DNA from 3 places in the Streptomyces sp. NPDC001604 genome. Region 2 is predicted to be linked to each of the others. Evidence: riboswitches for the same ligand, from Rfam matches in the RefSeq annotation. Region 2 holds a riboswitch; each other region holds the start of a gene.
The links. A riboswitch is a leader RNA that binds a small molecule or an ion and turns the genes downstream of it on or off. The one in region 2 is predicted to bind cyclic di-AMP.

Region 1: another riboswitch for cyclic di-AMP. It lies ahead of ACFY1E_RS09495 (M23 family metallopeptidase); the one in region 2 lies ahead of ACFY1E_RS21650 (peptidoglycan DD-metalloendopeptidase family protein).
Region 3: another riboswitch for cyclic di-AMP. It lies ahead of ACFY1E_RS18020 (NlpC/P60 family protein); the one in region 2 lies ahead of ACFY1E_RS21650 (peptidoglycan DD-metalloendopeptidase family protein).

The regions. Positions count from the first base shown of each region.
Region 1 is NZ_JBIAUY010000002.1:892,088-897,094, reverse strand. It holds gene ACFY1E_RS09500 (aldo/keto reductase) at 1-502, opposite strand, end outside; gene ACFY1E_RS09495 (M23 family metallopeptidase) at 611-1,636, opposite strand; cyclic di-AMP (ydaO/yuaA leader) riboswitch at 1,648-1,805, opposite strand; gene ACFY1E_RS09490 (PP2C family protein-serine/threonine phosphatase) at 1,970-3,052, opposite strand; tRNA gene ACFY1E_RS09485 (tRNA-Met) at 3,160-3,233, opposite strand; gene ACFY1E_RS09480 (alginate lyase family protein) at 3,440-4,663, opposite strand; gene ACFY1E_RS09475 (dihydrofolate reductase family protein) at 4,905-5,007, opposite strand, start outside.
Region 2 is NZ_JBIAUY010000007.1:212,006-217,012, reverse strand. It holds gene ACFY1E_RS21660 (tyrosine-protein phosphatase) at 1-211, opposite strand, end outside; gene ACFY1E_RS21655 (alpha-galactosidase) at 382-2,451, shown strand; cyclic di-AMP (ydaO/yuaA leader) riboswitch at 2,767-2,925, shown strand; gene ACFY1E_RS21650 (peptidoglycan DD-metalloendopeptidase family protein) at 2,930-3,829, shown strand; gene ACFY1E_RS21645 (SGNH/GDSL hydrolase family protein) at 4,144-4,929, shown strand.
Region 3 is NZ_JBIAUY010000005.1:449,405-454,411, reverse strand. It holds gene ACFY1E_RS18030 (hypothetical protein) at 78-431, shown strand; gene ACFY1E_RS18025 (tellurite resistance/C4-dicarboxylate transporter family protein) at 409-1,383, opposite strand; gene ACFY1E_RS18020 (NlpC/P60 family protein) at 1,483-2,637, opposite strand; cyclic di-AMP (ydaO/yuaA leader) riboswitch at 2,646-2,816, opposite strand; gene pcrA (DNA helicase PcrA) at 3,140-5,007, shown strand, end outside.

The DNA of each region.
Region 1 (5,007 bases), on a different contig from region 2:
GGGAGGCCCGCAGCCGGTCGGGCGAGATGTTGGACGCGGCGATGTGCCGGACCTTGCCCGCCTTCACCAGCTCGTCGAGCGCCCCGATGATCTCCTCGACCGGCACCTCGGGCTTGTCGAAGTGGGTGTAGTAGAGGTCGATGTGGTCGGTGTCGAGGCGGCGCAGGGAGGCCTCGGCGGCGGCCTTGATGTTGGCCGCGGACAGGCCCTGGAAGTCGGGGTGCTGGCTGACCTTGGTCGCGATGACCACGTCGTCGCGGTTGCCGCGCGACCTGACCCACTTTCCGATGATCGCCTCGGACTCGCCGCCCTGGTTGCCGTCGACCCACGCCGAGTAGGAGTCGGCGGTGTCGACGAAGTTGCCGCCGGCGGCCGCATAGGCGTCGAGCACGGCGAAGGAGGTGGCCTCGTCGGCGGTCCAGCCGAAGACGTTGCCGCCCAGGGAGAGCGGGAAGACCTCGAGGCCGGAGGAACCGAGCTTGCGCAGAGAAGGAGAAGTCATGCCCTACGTCAACGCCCGCCCCGGAGGCCGGTCTTCCGCGGCGGGCGCAAAGATCCCGTAAACAAGGGGACTACGGCACTCCGGGTACGGACGGAGAACGTACGGGTGTCAGGGGTTGAGGCCCTTGCTGCGCAGCCACGGCATCGGGTCGATGCCCGTGGCCTGGCCGCCGGGGTGGACCTCGAGGTGGCAGTGCGGGCCGGTCACGTTGCCGGTGGCGCCGACGCGGCCGATGACATCGCCCGTGCTGACCTTCTGGCCGACGCTGACGCTGATCGACGACTGGTGGCAGAACCAGAGCTCCGTACCGTCGTCGAGGGTGAGGATCGTGCGGTAGCCGTACGCCCCAGCCCAGCCGGCCTGCGTGATGGTGCCGGAGTGGATGGCCTTGATGAGCGTGCCCGTGGGGGCGGCGAAGTCGAGGCCCGTGTGGTAGCCGGAGGACCACATGGAGCCGGCCTGACCGAAGGTACCGGTGATCGTGTAGGAGACGACCGGAAGCGTGTACTGCTTGGCCAGCTCGGCGAGCTTTGCGGCCTCGGCGGCCTTCTTGGCCGCCGCCTCCGCCTTCTCCTTGGCGGCCTGGGCCTTGGCGGCCGCGTCCTTCTCGGCCTGTGCGGCCGCGTCGTCGATCTGCTTCGCGAGGGCGGCCTCGACGGCTGCCTGGCTCTTGCTGTCGATCTGGACCTGCTGCGACTCGGCCTGCGCCATGATCCGGTCGCGCAGCGCCTCACCGGCGCCCTTGGCGCCCTGCGCGGTGCCCGCGGAGGTGGTGGCGACATCGCTGAGCGCGGTCGCGGAGCCCTTGGGGGCGTCGGAGCCGCCGCCGAAGACATGGCTCACGGAGGCGAGATCGGGCATGGAGATCGACACCGGCGGCTTGCCGGTGTTGGCGCTGGCCATGCCGCCCGCGCCGACGGCGGCTATGACGCCGACGCCCAGGACCGTGGAGCTGCGGGCGAGTCCCCCGCCGCGCTGCTTGGCGACACGGTGCCGGCCGCGGACCGGGGCGATGGAGTCCTCGGTGGGATTCCACTCCTCCCAGGGGCCCTCGTCGGTGCGTCGGCCGGCGAAGCCGAAGGGTTCGGTGCTCGGCACGAACGGGGCTGCCGGGGCAGGCGGGTTGGACGCCACGTGGGCGTGCTCCTTTCCTTCCTTCTCGCCTACCGGGTTAGCTGACGGGTTCGGAGCAGGAAGGTCTCCTACGCGCGTATACCTGCCGTGTTGCCACGGCGGTGTCGGCGCGATTCACCCCAGGGTGGTGGTTCCCCGGTTCCCTTGCGGGATTCGGCGCGTGCGCACGGAGCCGCCTCTTGTGACGGCTGGGACGACCGCGCTGCGTTATCGAACGTTAATAGACCCGGGGCGTCGTTTCCAAGGTGTTCCGCTTGATCATTAACCTTTCCGACCTGGACAGACGGCGCATGAACGGCAAAAAACGGGCGAGTTGACCGCGCCTCAGGACCCTCAGGGCCGTCGTACGGCGAGCAGCGCCATGTCGTCCGCCATGGCCTCACCGGCATATCTGCGCACCTCCCGCGCGAGCGTGGCGAGCAGCGCGGCGGGATCGTGGAAGACCCGGCCTACGAGCCGGTCCGCGGGTTCGAAGAACCGCCCGTGCTCGTCCCGCGCCTCGGACAGCCCGTCGGTGTACAGCAGCAGTGTGGCCCCGCTGCGGAACGCGGTCTCCTCCGCGCGGTCGGGCCGGCTCCCGAAGTCACCCATGCCGAGCGGCAGCGCGGGCTCGCAGGCGTGCAGGGTGTGCACGGCGCCGTCGGGACACAGCAGCAGCGGGGGCGGGTGGCCGCGCGTGACGATGCGGACGACGCCCTCGCCGTGCGGGAGTTCGGCGAGCACGGCGGTGGTGAACCCCTCGAACAACTCGATGCCCTCGCGCCGCGCCGCCTCGCGCGCCAGCGCCCGGTCCAGCCGCTGCGCGACCGCCTCCAGCGTGGCCTCCTGCTCGGCGGCCTCCCGGAACGCCCCGATGGCGACCGCCACGGCGGCCACCGCCCCCATCCCCTTTCCTCGCACGTCGCCCACGACCAGCCGTACGCCGTGCGGGCTGTCCTGCACGGCGTACAGGTCGCCGCCGATGGATGCGTCCGCCTGCGCGGCCTCGTACCGTGCCGCGATCGTGAACCCTCCGATCCGCTCGGCGGGTTCGGGCAGCACGGCGCGCTGGGCGGCCTCGGCGATCTCGCGCTGCGAGGCGAGTTCCTCGCGTCCGCGGCGGACGAGGAGGTTGATGAGGACGGCCAGGACGGAGACCGTCGCGACGGTGGCCAGCTCGGTGATCGCCTCCACCTGGAGGAGGATGCCCACCTGGGCGTGGATCGCGGTGACGACGAGGACGGTCGCGAGGCCGGTGAGGACCGTGCCGCGGCGCGAGTAGAGCGGGGCGGCGACCAGGGGTGCGGCCGTGAAGAGGGGGCCCGCCGTGAACCGCGACGGGGTGAGGTAGTCGTAGAAGGTCCCGCCGACGATCAGCAGCGCCGGGAGCAGCCGCACGAAGGTGCGTGCGTATGAGATCGGCCCCTCCTGCTCCACCCCTCCAGGTTTCCCGGTGCGGCGGCGCGGGGCGAGCCGGATGACCCGAACGGGGGAAACACTCAGGGCCGGAGTCCAGTGACTGGACTCCGGCCCTGAGCCTTGAGTAGCGGGGACAGGATTTGAACCTGCGACCTCTGGGTTATGAGCCCAGCGAGCTACCGAGCTGCTCCACCCCGCGTCGGTGTGTCACCAGCATACGCCATCCGCGGGGCTGTCTGCGCCAGGGTTAACGTCCACCCTCGTTCACCTGCGTTTTCCGGTCCGCGCGGCCTCGGTCAGGCGGCCGGACTGTCCGCCTGGATGGTCCCGACCGACCCGCTTTTCTGCCGGGGGTCCGGGGGCCGTCCCCCGGAAAAACGCAGCCCGGGGCCCGCGCGGCCTCGGTCAGGCGGCCGGGTTGTCCGCGTGGGTGAGGGTCTCCCAGGAGACGAAGAGGTCGTCGGTGCCGGCCGGGCGGGTCTGCTCGGCCAGCTTGTGGGCGGCCGGGACGGGGGTGCCGAGCCGGTTCTCCAGGTGGTTGAGGGCGACCTCCAGGTCGGGGCCCATGTTCCCGACGACCCTGCCGCCGCACAGCCACCGCGGGGGTTTGGCCCCCATCTCGTAGCGGGCGTGGAAGTCGAGGGCCGCTTTCAGCCGGTCCTTGACGTCTCCGTACAGGTCGACGCCCTGGTGCCAGGCGGTCTCGGCGATGTGCGCGGTGGCGGCGAGGGAGTAGCCGACGTGCTTGAAGTTGCGGCAGGTCTCCTGTGCGATGCCGTCCTCGAACTTCGTCTCCTTGAACCAGTACGTCTCCAGCTTCTGCACGGTGTTGGCGTCGGAGCCGGCCGGGGTGAGCGGGATCTTGCCGTCCTTGCGCAGATAGAAGTAGTCGGGCACCAGGCCGCGGAAGCGTTTGACGGCGGCGTCGAAGGTCTTGTGGTCGTCGGTGAAGACGGCGATCCCAATGGCTGCATCGGTCATCGCAAGGTCCCAGTTGCCGTTGTAGTCGGGCAGGTCCCTGGTGACCTCGGGGAGGTAGGCGGTGCGCAGCATGGCCGTGAACCGCCGTACGCGGTCGGCGGGCCAGCCGGCGCCCGGTGCGTACCGGATGATCTCAGCGGCCCGCGCCCAGGTCGACCCGGCCCAGGAGGACTGCAGCCGGGCGTCCTGTGCCGTGTGCCGCTTCAGCTGCGCCGACCAGGCGTCCATGATCTCCCGGGCCTTCACCGCGTGCTCGTGCTGCCGGGTGACGCTGTACAGGAGGGCCTGTGTGTAGGCGGCGATGGCGTCCTGCCGCTCCTCCAGACAGCCCTTCGCGCCCTTGCCGCCCCAGGGGCAGTTGACGACCGCGGTCGGCTGGGCCGTGTACTTGTACGAGCCGTACTTGCTGTCCCGCATGTCGAGGAACGCCTGCAGCCAGGGCTGCTTGCCCGCGATGACGTTCTTGCGTACGACGTCCAGCTGGGCCTGGCTGACGAGGACACCGGGGTGGGTGAACGGTGCGCCCGGGGGCAGTGCCCTCGCCATGGTGCGGGTGCCGGGGTCGGTGCCGCAGGAGGCGACGAGCGCCGTCAGCAGGAGGACGAGGAGAACTGCCGCCGCACGTCTGGGAACTGACCTCACTGGCACTACCTCCGCGATCGCCTCCGGCCGGTCACTGGAAGCGTGGCCCTTCGGGGAGTCGGCCGCAGGATCTGTTGGGCCGATTGGCCGGTGCGGGGTGGTTGTGGCCGGCGGTGCTGGGGGCTGCGCCCCCAGATCCCCCTTCGGCCTGAACGGCCTCGTCCTCAAACGCCGGACGGGCTGAAAGATGCCGACCGGCGCTGAAAGACCACCCGCCAAGTCACCCCACCGAAGTCACTCCGTCAAGTCACCGCAACAAATGATCGTTCGGCGCCTTTGCCCGCTCCGCGTACTCCTCCAGTACGACGACCTCGACCCCCCGCCCCGCCAGCAACCCGCTCCCGTCCGCC
Region 2 (5,007 bases):
GGTCCGCGGCGTTGCGGAAGTCGAAGATGGTGTGCAGCCCCAGGGAGGACAGGAACTCGGCGTCCTCCTCGGTCGCGTGCGCGAGGTGGCCGCTGCGGTACAGCACCCCGTAGCGCACCCGCCGTCCGTCCACCGTCGGAAGTCCTCCCACATCACGGAAGTTGCGGACTCCGGAGAGCTCGGGTTCGGTCGACGGCACCTGCTGCGTCACGGGGGCTCCTCCCAGTCCGCCCGATCGGCGCGGCTCGTCGTCGGGCGCTCTCCCGACGATACGACATGGATTCCTGAGGCAATGAGTTGTCCACAGGCGTTGCGACCAGGCCCCACGTGCCTTGATGATGTTGCGGATTGGTCGCACCTGTTCGGACGTGTGAGGGCTTGATGCTGGAGATCGCAGACAACGGCCGTACGTGGCTCCTCTCGGGGCCGGCCAGCAGTTACGCCGTCCACCTCACCGAGGACGACGAGCTGCTGCACCTGCACTGGGGCCCCCGGATCGCGCTCGCCGACGCCGAGGCACTCGCCGTCCGCCCGCTGCCCGACTACCGGCCCTTCGAGTCCCCGCTCGACGGGCGCGAGGAGTACCCCGTGGAGGGCGGCCCCCGCTTCGTGCGGCCCGCCCTGTCCGTGCGCAGCGACGAGCGGCGCGGCACCGAGTGGCGCTTCGAGCAGTACGAGGCGGAGGGGGACCACCTCCGGCTGGTCTTCCGGGACGGCGGGCTCGCGATCACACTGCACTACCGGATGCGGCACGACGTCGTGGAACGCTGGGTGACCCTCGACAACGAGGGGCCCGCCCTGGAGCTCCTGCGCGCCGACTCCGCGACCTGGACACTGCCCGATCGCGAGGACTGGCGGCTGTCCCAGCTGCACGGCCGCTGGGCCGCCGAGTCCCGGCTGACCGCCTCGCCTCTCACCTACGGCGAGAAGATCATCGGCAGCCGCCGCGGCCACACCGGCCACCAGTACCTGCCCTGGGTCGCCCTCGACACCGATGCCACCGAGGAACGCGGCGAGGTCTACGGCTGCGCTCTGGGCTGGTCGGGTTCCTGGCGGATCGCGGTGGCGCAACTCCCGGACGCCCGCGTGCAGATCACCGGCGGCGCCGGTTACGACGACTCCGGGCTGCTGCGGCTGGAGCCGGGGGAGTCGTACCCCACCCCCGTCTTCGCCGGTCTGTGGAGCGACGGCGGCTTCGGCGGCGCGAGCCGCGCCTGGCACGCCTACCAGCGCGCATACGTCATCCCCGACGCCGACCAGGACCGGCCGGTGCTGTTCAACTCCTGGGAGGCCACGGAGTTCGACATCTCCGAGGAGCAGCAGGGCACCCTGGCGCGGCGGGCCGCGGCGATCGGCGTCGAGCTGTTCGTGGTCGACGACGGCTGGTTCGGCAAGCGCACCAGCGACCGCGCCGGACTCGGCGACTGGACGGTCAACCGGGACCGCTTCCCGAACGGCCTCAAGCCCCTCGCGGACTATGTGCACGCCCTCGGGATGCAGTTCGGCATCTGGGTCGAGCCCGAGATGGTCAACCCGGACAGCGAGCTCTACCGCGCCCACCCCGACTGGGTGCAGTTCCAACCGGGACGAAAGCGGACGGAATTCCGCAACCAGCTCGTTCTGAACCTGGCCCGGGAAGACGTCCAGGAATACCTCTGGGAACAGCTCGACGCGCTTCTCTCCAGCGCCCCGATCGACTATGTGAAGTGGGACTTCAACCGCTGCTTCACCGACGCGGGCTGGCCCGGGGAACCCTACCCGCAGCGCCTCTGGGTCGATCATGTCCGCGCCCTGTACGCCCTGTTGGACCGACTGCGGGCTGCCCACCCCGATGTCGCCTTCGAGTCCTGCTCGGGCGGCGGCGGACGGATCGACCTCGGGATCATGAGCCGTACGGACCAGGTGTGGACCTCCGACAACACCGACCCGCTCGACCGGCTCGCCATCCAGCACGGCTTCAGCCAGATCCACCCCGCGCGGGTGATGGCCGCCTGGGTCACAGACAGCCCGAACACCCAGCTCAACGGCCGGGTCAGCTCGCTGCGCTTCCGGTTCGTGAGCTCCATGGCCGGCGTGCTCGGGGTCGGCGGGGACCTCACCCGGTGGACCGAGGAGGAGCTGGCCGAGGCCGGCGAGTGGGTGGCGCTCTACAAGGAGATCCGGCCACTGGTGCAGCACGGCGACCTCTACCGGCTGCGGCCGCCGCGGGGCGGGCTGAGTGCGGTGCAGTACGTGCGAGGGGACGAGGCGGTCGTCCTCGCCTGGCTCCAGGCACAGAGCCACGGCGAGCCCGTACCGGCGCTGCGACTTCGGGGCCTCGAACCGACAGCGTCGTATGAATGCCCTGAAACGGGCGAAATCCACAGCGGTGCCGTATTGCTGCACCACGGACTGCGTACCGGATTGCGCGGTGACTTCGACGCGGCAGTTTTCCGTCTGCGGCGCATCTGAGCCTTCTGTCCGGATTGGCGCTCCTTCCACCCCTTCATTCCAACTCGCTCATGAATAGGGGACCCTGGGGCAGGGGCACGTGAGGAGCGTCATATCCGTGACGGTGCGTGGCGCGTCATGTCCACGTAATTCCAGGGCTTTACAAGGCGTTTGACGGAGACGATCACCCGGGAATTCACGCAGGGTCACCCGCTTTTCCCTCAAGGGATCAATAGAAACGCTTTCACGGGGAACCGGCACTTGTTCCTTTGCGTCCCAGTCGCTTACGTTCGCCACCAATCCGGACGGACGCCCAATCCTGCCGCCGCCCGGTGCCCGCAGAACTCACCCGTGAACGGCAGGAGCGGGGGACCCACAGGTACAACAGCCTGTTCCGGTCTCCGGAACGGCTAGGGGTAAAGCCGCGTCGCATGCGCGGCCGGGCATCTCCAGTCCGAACCCGACAGCTCACCTCGCAGGCGCCGGAGAGGAATTCGTCATGCCCGCGAAGGGTAAGCACCGTCGTCCGAAGCCCCAGCGCTTCACCCGCTCCATCGCCGTCGCCGGAACCGGTGGCGCCGCACTCGCTCTCCCGCTCATGGGGGCCACCGGCGCCCATGCCGCCACCACCCAGTCCGTTTCCCAGACGGTTTCGAAAAAGGCCGTCCAGTCCCTTCCGGTCGCCGAGAAGAAGGCGGACCGGAAGAGCGCCGCAGGGAATGCGGGCGTGCGGACCTATTCGGTGCGGACCGGCGACTACCTCTCGAAGATCGCCGAAGAGCAGCATGTCGCCGGCGGCTGGCACAGGCTCTACTCGGACAACCGCCGGGCCGTCGGTGACGACCCGTCGCTGATCCACCCGGGCCTCAAGCTGACGATCGGCCGGAAGGCCGCGACGCACACCACCCAGTCGTCGCCCTCGTCCGCCTCGAAGACGTCCTCGTCGGCGGCCAAGGCGACCGCCACCAAGGCCTCCGAGTCCGCCCCCACCGGCTTCACCCTCCCGGTGATCGGCGGCACCATCGGCACCGGCTACCACGTGGCCGGCAGCATGTGGTCCAGCGGCTACCACACCGGCGTCGACTTCGTCGTCCCGACCGGCACCTCCATCAAGTCCGTGGGCGCGGGAACCGTCGTCTCCGCGGGCTGGGGCGGCGCCTACGGCAACCAGGTCGTCGTCAGGCTCGCCGACGGCTACTACGCCCAGTACGGCCACATGTCCCAGATCTCCGTCTCGGCCGGCCAGACCGTGGCCGCGGGCCAGCAGCTCGGCCTCTCCGGCGCGACCGGCAACGTGACCGGCCCGCACCTGCACTTCGAGATCCGCACCACGCCCGACTACGGCTCCGACGTCGACCCGGTCGCCTACCTCCGCTCGAAGGGCGTCGGCGTCGGCTGACCTCTCCTCACAACCACCTGCCTGACAGCCGCCGAAGGCCGGACCCCGATCCCCGGGTCCGGCCTTCGGTGTGTCCGGCTGCGCCATGTCTGCCGAACACCATTCGCGTACCGCCGACTTGAGGGTCGAAGGCTCGCCCCGCAACATCGCTGACGCCTCAACGTCCCTGGTAGGAGGGTTATTCCGGGCTTGGCGAACACTTTAGAAGTGGCTTATCTCACCGCGCGTCAACCCTTTCCTACGGTCGCGTAGGTCACATTCAAAGGTGAATCATGGTCGATGTGGCAGACGATTCGAAGAGTGACAGCAGATCAGTGATCGGGTCGTACGTTGCGGTGGGGGACAGCTTCACCGAGGGCGTCGGCGACCCCGGCCCCGACGGAGCGTTCGTCGGCTGGGCCGACCGGTTCGCGGTGCTCCTCGCCGACCGGCGACCCGAGGGCGACTTCAGGTACACGAACCTCGCCGTGCGCGGCAAACTGCTCGACCAGATCGTGGAGGACCAGGTACCCAAAGCCGTCGAACTGGCGCCGGACCTGGTCTCCTTCTGTGCGGGCGGCAACGACATCATCCGTCCCGGCACCGACCCCGACGAGGTCGCCGAGCGCTTCGAGCGGGCGGTGGCCCGGCTCACCGAAGTCGCCGGCACGGTCATGGTGACCACCGGCTTCGACACCCGAGGCGTCCCCGTGCTCAAGCACCTGCGCGGCAAGATCGCCACCTACAACGGTCATGTCCGGGCCATCGCCGACCGGTACGGCTGTCCCGTTCTCGACCTGTGGTCCCTGAAGTCCGTCCAGGACCGCAGGGCGTGGGACGGCGACCGCCTCCACCTCTCGCCCGAGGGGCACACGCGCGTGGCGCTGCGCGCCGGGCAGGTCCTCGGTCTCGAGGTGCCGGCCGACCCGGACCAGCCCTGGCCGCCGCTCCCGCCGCGCGGCACCCTCGAGGTGCGACGGGACGACGTGCACTGGGCGCGCGAGTACCTGGTGCCGTGGATCGGCCGCCGACTGCGCGGCGAGTCGTCCGGGGACCACGTCACCGCGAAGGGTGCACTGTCGCCCGACGACATCAAGATGCGGATCGCTTCGGTGGCCTGAGGGCTGCCGGGGTCGCCTGGAACCGTGCTGGGCGGGGCGCTCTGGACGGTTGAGTACGGCCCTCGCTGCGACGGGCGG
Region 3 (5,007 bases), on a different contig from region 2:
CATATATGCAGGATCCACCGATGAAGGCCGGGGGCGGTGTCCGGCGCCCCGTGCGCCCCTGTTTAAGCTCCGGCCTCATGGACGTACTCATCCATCTCTTCGTCGGCCTGCACATCGTCGGCATCGCCGCGCTCCTCGGCGGCTTCCTCACCCAGATGAAGGCGATGGGCCGCGGCGAGGCCCGTTTCGTCCCGGGGATGCTGCACGGTGCGCTGACGATGCTGGTCACGGGCGCGATCCTGGTCGGCCTCAACCAGGCCGACGACCATCACGTCAACAACATCAAGATCGGGATCAAGCTGGCCCTGCTGATCGTGATCCTCGGCCTGGTCTATGTGAAGCGGGACGAGGAGAAGATCGACAAGAGCCTGTTCGGGCTGGTGGGCCTGCTCACCACGGCGAACATCTTCATCGCGGTGCTGTGGACCTGATGCCGGCGCGGGCCGCGGCGACGGCCCCCGCGGCAACGGCCAGCCACGCCGCCACCGCGATCCACAGCAGCACCTCCCCGGGCCGCCTCAGCCACGGGGCGTCGAGGGCGGCGGCGACGGACAGTACGGCCGTCGCCGTCATCCCCATCGGGAAAACGGTCGCCCAGCGCCGCACGTCGTAGCCGCGCCGCGGCCGGACCGCCTCGGCGACGAGCAGTACGGCGTACCAGGCCAGGTCGAGCACGAGCAGCGCCACGGTGACGGCGCGCAGGACACCGCGGTCGTCGTCGTCCCACAGGTACAGGCGCGCGCTGTCCGCCGCGACGAGCTTCGATCCGGCGAGTGCCGAGATGGCGAGCGCGCCGCCCGCCACCCACTGGTCGCCCAGCCCTTCCGTCACCTGTCGCAGATCGAACAGGGCCAGCACGCAGCCGTAGAGGACGAGGCCGAGCCAGAACAGCGCGAGCGCCGCGTGCGCGAGCCATGCCGTCGCCTCGACCTCGGCGAGCGTGGCGCCGAGCACCGCGAGCCCCTGCGTGGCCACGCAGCACAGGAACACCGCGCCGGGCATGTGACGCCGCCAGTGCCGTGCGACCTGCACCAGCAGCAGCGGCCACAGCACGGCCGCCAGCGCGAGCAGGGCCTCGGCGAGGGTCTGCCGTCCGAGGGCGGAGAACCGGGTGCCGAGGACTGCGGTCGCCGCGACGGCGTTCAGCGCCCCCGGCGTCCCCGCCTCCGCCCGCCACCTCTCCGGTTCCCGCACCAGCCGGACGCCGAAGCCCGCCGCAAGCACCGCCCAGGAGACACAGGCCAGCCCCAGGGCGATCCGCGACAGCACCTCGTGCCCCGTCAGATGCAGTCCGAGCGTGACACTGCCGGTCGCCATCACGGCGGCCCCGGCCGCCGGCGAACGCTGCGCCCACCGGGCGCGGAGGAAGGTCGGGCCGGACATGGGGCCGATGCTAAGGAGTGCGGCTCGGGTTGAGGGCGGGCCACGCGCGCGTGCATCACAAACTGCCCCGCACGCGCGCGTGCCCTGCCCTCTGGTGCCTCAGGCAGGCCGTACCACGCTGTGGATGATCGATTCGCCGCCGTAGTAGATCGACTCCTCGCGGACGTACGCGCCGGGCTTCGGGGCGTGGATCATCATGCCGTTGCCGATGTAGATGCCGACGTGGCTGATGTCGTCGTAGAAGAAGATCAGGTCGCCGGGCCGGGCGTCGGCCAGCGAGACCGTGGTGCCGGCGTTGACCTGGTCGTAGGTGGTACGGGGGAGGTCGACGCCGGCGGCCTTCCATGCGGCCTGGGTGAGGCCGGAGCAGTCGTAGGACTCGGGGCCGGTGGCGCCCCAGACGTACGGTTTGCCGATCTGCGCGCGGGCGAAGGCGAGCGCCTTCTCGGCCTTGGTGGCGTACGAGGAGTCGCCGGCGGAGGTGGATCCCGCGCCCGAGGTGGAGCCGCCGTCCTGGGCCGCGGCCTCTTCCTTGGCCTTCTCCGCCGCCGCCTGCTGCTTCGCCAGCTCAGCAGCCTTACGGGCCGCCGCCTCCTGCTGCTGCTTCTGGATCGCCGCGAGCCGCGCCTTCTCCTCGGCGGTCAGCTTCGACAGCAACTCGCGCGCGTCGGAGAGCTTCTTCTGCACCGCGGACTTGGCGGTCTGCAGGTCGCTCTGTGTCGCGGTCAGCGTCTCGAGGCTCCTGGAGGCCTCCTGGCGCTTCTTCATCGTCGCGGACTGCTCGGTGAAGTACTCGTCGACCGCGCTCTTCTGACGGGAGGTCAGCCGCCCCATCAGCTGCGTCTGGTCGAAGTAGTCCTGCGGAGAGTCCGCGAGCAGGAAGGTCGCCGTGTCGGGTGCGGCGGCTCCGGTCCGGTACTGGGCCGCGGCGAAGGAGCCGAGCCGGTCCCGCTCCTCGTTGAGCTTCTGCATGCGCTTGGCGACGTCGTCGAGGAGGGTGTCGACGTTCTTGCGCTGCTTGGTGGTCTTCTCTTTGGCCGCGTTGTACTTCTCGGTGGCCGACTCCGCCTGGCGGTAGAGGTCGTCGACCTTCTTCTCGACCTCTTCGAGGCTGGGCTTGCCGTCGGCGGCGGGGGCGGCGTTCGCCGACTGGGACAGCAGGGCCACCGAGGTGAGGGCGGCCGTGGCGAGGGCGGGGGTGCGTATGCCTGCTACGCGCGTACCCGCGGGGCGCGACTTGCGGTGCGACGCCAAGGGAGGCGACTCCTTCCATGCTCCGCCTACCGAGTTAGCTGTCGGGTTCGGGCGGGTGGTTCGGAAGGGTTGCCCTACGGTCCGTGCCCCGAAAGGGAGGAGACCGATTCACCCCAAGGTCGGTGTGGGTCCCCGGCTCCGGATGCGCGGCGGCGCCCCGGACTCGGCGGAGGCCGCGCGGCCCGGCGACGTTCGCCGGTGGGGGTCGTGCGGCCTGCCGGAACGGTAGCCAACTCGTGTGGCCCCTGTGAAGGTTGATGTTCGATATGCCCGATACATTTTCGTGACCTTCGGTCAGCGGGTCGCACGTGGTCGGCAATCCGGGAGGATTCGATCACGGTCCGTGACGGCACGGTTCTGGAGAGCGAGAGGACGCCTGGCGGCCAGGTCTGGAAGAATCGGGGATTCTGCGGCCGTGGAGGCCCAGGGGAGCCCGAGGATTCCGGCGATGTGCTCAGGGCGGCGGCGGGCTGTCAGTGGGGCACCCTAGACTCGGAGAGCGATGAGCAGCCTCTTTGACGACAGCTTCCTGGCGAACCTCCAGGCCCCCCGGGGGCACGAGGAGGAACCTCCGCCGCCGCCCGAGGGCGATCACGGACCGGAGCCGGTTCCGGACGATCTGTTCGGCGGGAAGTTCGACGTGCCACCGGACCGGGAGGCCTACTACCGCAACGGTGCCCCCCGCCCGGCGATCGACCCGGCCGCGCTCCTGGACGGGCTGAACGAGAACCAGCGCGCGGCCGTCGTCCACTCCGGCAGCCCCCTGCTCATCGTGGCCGGCGCCGGATCCGGCAAGACCCGCGTGCTCACCCACCGCATCGCCTACCTCCTGGGCGAACGGAACGTGCATCCGGGCCAGGTCCTCGCGATCACCTTCACCAACAAGGCCGCGGGCGAGATGAAGGAGCGCGTCGAGCAGCTCGTCGGCCCGCGCGCGAACGCGATGTGGGTGATGACCTTCCACAGCGCGTGTGTGCGCATCCTGCGGAGGGAGTCGAAGAAGCTCGGCTTCACCTCCTCCTTCTCGATCTACGACGCCGCCGACAGCAAGCGCCTGATGGCCCTGGTCTGCCGCGACCTGGATCTCGACCCCAAGCGCTACCCGCCTAAGTCCTTCAGCGCCAAGATCTCGAACCTGAAGAACGAGCTGATCGACGAGGAGGACTTCGCCGCCCAGGCCGCCGACGGCTTCGAGAAGACCCTCGCCCAGGCCTACGCCATGTACCAGTCGCGGCTGCGCGAGGCGAACGCCCTCGACTTCGACGACCTGATCATGACGACGGTCAACCTGCTGCGCGCCTTCCCGGACGTCGCCGAGCACTACCGCCGCCGCTTCCGGCACGTCCTGGTCGACGAGTACCAGGACACCAACCACGCCCAGTACGCGCTCGTACGGGAACTCGTCGGCACCGGGGCGCACGACGAGGACGTACCGCCGAACGAGTACGACCTGCAGCCCGCCGAACTGTGCGTCGTGGGCGACGCCGACCAGTCGATCTACGCCTTCCGCGGTGCGACGATCCGCAACATCCTCCAGTTCGAGGAGGACTACCCGGACGCGACGACGATCCTGCTGGAGCAGAACTACCGCTCCACCCAGACGATCCTCTCCGCCGCGAACGCGGTCATCGAGCGCAACGAGTCCCGCCGCCCCAAGAACCTGTGGACGAACGCCGGCGCGGGCGCCCGCATCACCGGCTACGTCGCCGACACCGAGCACGACGAGGCCCAGTTCGTCGCCGACGAGATAGACCGTCTCACGGACGCCGGCGAGGCGAAGGCCTCGGACGTCGCCGTCTTCTACCGCACCAACGCCCAGTCCCGTGTCTTCGAAGAGGTCTTCATCCGCGTCGGCCTGCCCTACAAGGTCGTCGGCGGTGTCCGCTTCTACGAGCGCAAGGAGGTCCGGGACGTCCTGGCCTACCTGCGGGTGCTGGCCAACCCCGAGGACTCGGTGCCGCTGCGCCGCATCCTCAACGTCCCCAAGCGCGGCATCGGCGACCGCGCGGAGGCGATGATCGACGCCCTCGCCCAGCGGGAGAAGATCAGCTTCCCGCAGGCGCTGCGCCGCGTCGACGAGGCGTACGGCATGGCCGCGCGGTCGGCCAACGCCGTCAAGCGGTTCAACACACTGATGGAGGACCTCCGGACGATCGTCGAGTCCGGCGCGGGCCCGGCGACCGTCCTGGAGGCGATCCTCGAACGCACCGGCTACCTCGCCGAGTTGCAGGCCTCCACCGACCCGCAGGACGAGACCCGCATCGAGAACCTCCAGGAACTTGCCGCCGTGGCCCTGGAGTTCGAGCAGGAGTCCGGTGAGGGCGAGGAGTCCGGCTCCCTCGCCGACTTCCTGGAACGCGTCGCGCTCGT